Regions from separate parts of the Glaciecola sp. 1036 genome, predicted to be linked through region 1. Evidence: predicted binding sites of a transcription regulator. Region 1 holds the regulator's gene; the other holds the start of a gene.
What was found. The regulator NrdR, encoded in region 1, represses ribonucleotide reductase genes. The targets are predictions, from matches to a motif close to AAACACNANATNTNGTGTTT.
Positions count from the first base shown of each region.

Region 2: the regulator NrdR is predicted to act here: its motif matches at 1,554-1,573, upstream of nrdA (class 1a ribonucleoside-diphosphate reductase subunit alpha).

Region 1 is NZ_JBLWFH010000004.1:29,281-31,692, forward strand. Features, by position in the region: gene ACNKW3_RS07265 (riboflavin synthase) at 1-73, opposite strand, end outside; gene ribD (bifunctional diaminohydroxyphosphoribosylaminopyrimidine deaminase/5-amino-6-(5-phosphoribosylamino)uracil reductase RibD) at 73-1,197, opposite strand; gene nrdR (transcriptional regulator NrdR) at 1,203-1,655, opposite strand; gene glyA (serine hydroxymethyltransferase) at 1,753-2,412, opposite strand, start outside.
Region 2 is NZ_JBLWFH010000001.1:110,359-112,770, reverse strand. Features, by position in the region: gene nrdA (class 1a ribonucleoside-diphosphate reductase subunit alpha) at 1-1,406, opposite strand, end outside; gene ubiG (bifunctional 2-polyprenyl-6-hydroxyphenol methylase/3-demethylubiquinol 3-O-methyltransferase UbiG) at 1,779-2,412, opposite strand, start outside.

The DNA.
Region 1 (2,412 bases):
CCAACCTAATGTCCTGACCTTTTTGTGCTAGCGTTTTAATAGTACCTTTAGCTTCTATAATACCGGTAAACATTATGCTTTATCCTGCGAAAAAAGAATTTCTAATTTAACATCATTACCAATGCGGCTGATATTCGATATTGGGGCGTTTACAGCATTTTGCAAATCGGTTATTTCATCCATTATCAGCAAATCATGCCCTTTATCACCTAATATCATTGGCGCTTGATAAATGATCAATCGATCAACTAACTGCTGTTGAATCAGAGCCCCACACAAATTTGCACCAGCTTCGACCCAAAGGTGATTTATTTGCTGTTCACAACACAGGTTTTTAAGTACGGCTTTAAGATCAACATATTGCCCATCTTTTTCTACTTGTATTTGTCGAGTAGTTGATTGATTTAGTTGAAGATTTCTTGTCAAATTATACACCAGATTAGGATGCCCATCGAGAAACAATCCAAACTGGTCCGTCAATTGATTTTTACCGTCAATGATGACTCTAAGAGGCTGTTGTTGCCTATATTCGAAACTGCTTTGGATAGCTTGGGGGAGCTCTTCGGTTCGCACGTTTAAACGAGGGTTATCAGAGATTACAGTGCCCGAGCCCGTTAGAATTGCACAGGCTTTAGCACGTTCAATTTGCACATCTCGTCTTGATTGGGCGGATGTGATCCATTTACTTTTACCATTCGCTAATGCTGTTTTACCGTCTAAACTACAAGCCAATTTGACGGTTACATATGGTCTTTGACCTTGCATGCGCTTAAAGAAACCAAGATTTAGCAGGTTTGCGTCTTGTTCTAAAACGCCCAAAGTGACTTCAATACCAGCGCTTTTAAGCATACTGATACCATTGCCGGCAACCAAAGGATTTGGATCTTGGCAAGCAATAACTACGCGTTTTATTTTGGCTTTTATTAAGGCGGTTGCGCACGCCCCTGTACGACCAATATGAGAACAAGGCTCTAATGTGACATAAGCAGTGCTACCTTCGGCCTCACTACCAGCCTGTTTTAGAGCGTGGATTTCGGCATGGGCTTCACCCGATTTTTGATGGTATCCTTGCCCTACTACTTCCCCTTGTGCATTCACAATAACACAACCAACATTGGGATTTGGTGTAGTAGAAAAACACCCTTTTGACGCAAGTTTTATGGCTTTCGCCATGAAGCTCTCATCTTGCCCTAACATAGTTTTTAATCATCGCCTAGTTTAGCTATTTCTTCGCCAAATTCTTTAATATCTTCAAATGACCGATATACAGAAGCAAATCTAACATAAGCAACCTTATCCAAGGTTTTTAAGTGCTGCATTATCAATTCACCGACCAACTCACTGGTCACTTCCCTTTCACCTGTGGCTCTTAGGGAAGATTTGATCTTATCAATGCTTTGTTCAATTGCTTCGGTACTGACAGGACGTTTTTCCAATGAACGGCGTAGTCCGGCCCTTAGTTTATCTTCGTTAAAAGGCTCTCGACTTTTATCTCGTTTTATAATCCATGGCATGACTAATTCTGCAATTTCAAAAGTAGTAAATCTTTCATTGCAAAATGTACATTGTCGTCGACGCCTTACTTGAGCGCCATCTGACACCAATCTGGAATCAATCACTTTAGTTTCTTGTTTTCTACAGAATGGGCAAAACATTTCATCTCCTTGGCTATTTAAGCCCTGAGAACAAAAAGCTGGATTGGATCCAGCTTTTTCTTGTTAACTTTATTAGGTTAATCTTAACCAAAATAAGTTATCCATATACTGGGAATGATGCGCAAAGGCTTACAACTTCACCCTTTACTCGCTCGATAACACTTTCGTCACCCATGTTATCTAAAATATCACAGATCCAACTAGCAACTTGTTTAGCTTCTGTTTCACCGAAGCCGCGACGAGTAATCGCTGGCGTACCTATACGTAACCCACTTGTGACAAATGGAGAACGAGGATCATTAGGCACTGAGTTTTTGTTAACGGTAATATTAGCACTGCCAAGTGCCGCGTCTGCATCTTTACCTGTTATGTCTTTATCGATGAGGTCAAGTAAGAAAAGATGGTTTTCAGTACCATTTGATACGACTTTATAGCCTCTTTCTTGAATAATCGACACCATAGCTTTGGCATTTTTTAGTACCTGAGCCTGATACACTTTAAAGTCATCAGACAGAGCTTCTTTAAATGCTACCGCTTTTGCAGCAATAACGTGACACAATGGTCCACCTTGGTTACCTGGGAATACAGAACTATTCAATTTTTTGTAAATAGTTTCATCGCCACATGCGCTGATAATTAAACCGCCGCGTGGACCTGCTAATGTTTTATGGGTAGTGGTAGTTACTACATGCGCGTGTGGTACAGGGCTTGGATATAAACCAGCAGCAACTAAGCCAGCAACGTGTGCCATGTCCAC
Region 2 (2,412 bases), on a different contig from region 1:
AAGTTGAAAGCAGAAAGTGTGCAAAGAGCAATTTCACCTTCAGGATCATCAACATTGCGTAATGGTTTTGTTGGTAATGCAATTTCTAAGCAAAGATTACTTTGTCTAACAGGTGCCACTTTCGGGTTGAATGGGCTATGGGTGTTACAATGGTCAACATTCTGCAGGTAAATACGGCCCGTACTTGCTCGTTCTTGCATGAATAAACCAAAAAGTTCGATTGCTTTAATACGCTTCTTACGAATACTGTCATCGTTTTCGTATTTTACATACAGCTCTTCAAACTTTTCCTGATCTTGGAAGAATGCGTCATACAAACCAGGTACATCAGATGGACTGAACAGTGTGATGTAACCGTCTTTAATCATACGAGTGTACATAAGCTTGTTACATTGCACACCGTAATCTAGATGGCGAACACGGTTTTCCTCAACACCACGGTTGTTTTTTAACACCAATAAGTTTTCTACTTCGAGATGCCAAAGTGGGTAGAACAGGGTTGCTGCACCGCCACGAACACCGCCTTGAGAGCAGCTTTTAACAGCAGTTTGAAAATACTTATAAAAAGGAATACAACCCGTATGGAAGGCTTCACCACCACGAATTGGGCTACCTAAAGCTCTAATTCTGCCTGCGTTAATACCAATGCCTGCTCGCTGGCTCACATATTTCACAATGGCACTAGCGGTGGCATTTATAGAATCAAGGCTGTCACCGGTTTCAATCAATACGCAAGAACTAAACTGTCTGGTTGGCGTTCTAACACCTGCCATGATTGGCGTAGGTAAACTCAACTTAAAAGTGGATGCTGCATTGTAGAAACGGCGGATGTAATCCATTCTCGTTTCTGCTGGATACTTGGCAAACAAGCAGGCGGCAACTAACACGTATAAAAATTGCGCTGATTCGTAAATTTCGCCTGTGACTCGATTCTGTACTAAATATTTACCTTCTAACTGCTTAACAGCAGCATAACTGAAGTTCATATCACGACAATGGTCGAGGAATTCATCCATTTGATTAAATTCTGCTTCACTATAGTCTTCTAGCAAATGTGAATCGTATTTTTGTAAATCAACCATCTTAGTAACGTGCTGAAATAACGTAGGGGGTTCAAACTGCCCATACGCTTTTTTACGCAGGTGAAATATGGCTAATCTCGCAGCAAGATATTGATAATCAGGCGCATCTGTAGAGATTAAGTCTGCCGCTGATTTGATTAAGGTTTCGTGTATCTCTGCTGTTTTAATACCATTGTAAAATTGGATTTGAGCTTTGATTTCTACTTGGGATACGGAAACGTTGTTCAAGCCCTTTGCGGCCCAAGTAACTACTTTATGGATTTTATCTAGATCAATCGGCTCTTGTTGGCCGTCTCTTTTAGTAACCAAAAGATTGTTGTTCATTATTCTTATGCTCTTGTTGTAATGTTATTCCGAATACGTCGGATCTACTTACTAATGTGTAAGCGCACTGAAGAATTAAGGAGATACAACGTTGTTAATTCTTAGTAAGTAGTCAGACACAAGATAATGAGTCTTGAAATGGTTTGCAACCACAATATGTAGTGGTTAGTTGATTTTTTTAGAATGGAATAATTTGGTTAGTAATAGCTAACCCGATAACTCACAATTAAATAGCCTTACTACCGTTGCAAGTTTTTTTCTCTAATTTTTAAGCACAAAAAATTACTTTTTTAGTCCAAAATGTGATTAGTAGAATGGATAAAATTACAACATTCAGTATGTTTTTTATGCGTGCAAATTGTCTTGGATAAATCAGACTTTTTCTGTACTTACGAAATAATTAACATCGATGTTAGATTTCGATAAATAATAGTTATTTAACAGAGGATTGGCATGTAGACCTATCATGTCGTTAACAACTAAATCCGTTGACTCAATCATACCAACAAGTTCCGATGGTTTTATGAACTTTTTATGATCATGAGTTCCTTTGGGGACTAAGCCTAAAATATATTCGGCTGCCACTATGGCCAACGCCCATGATTTGGGATTTCTATTAATGGTGGAAAATATAACCTGTCCGCCTGGTTTCACTAATTGACTTGCAGCCTTAACAATAGAAGAAGGGTCGGGGACATGTTCAAGCATTTCTAAACAGCAAACCACGTCAAACTTGTTACTATTATCCGCAGCAAACTCTTCTGCTGTGGTAAGCAAATACTTAACTTGTACGCCAGATTCTAATTTATGTAGTTTGGCTACTTCTAAAGAAGCTTCTACCATATCTATGCCTGTGACTGATGCACCTTTTAACGCTAGAGCTTCTGCTAAAATGCCACCACCGCAACCTATATCTAAAACTTCCTTGCCAAATAAACCACCAACTTGTGATTCGATATAATCAACTCTTAACGGGTTGATGTCGTGTAGTGATTTAAACGCACCT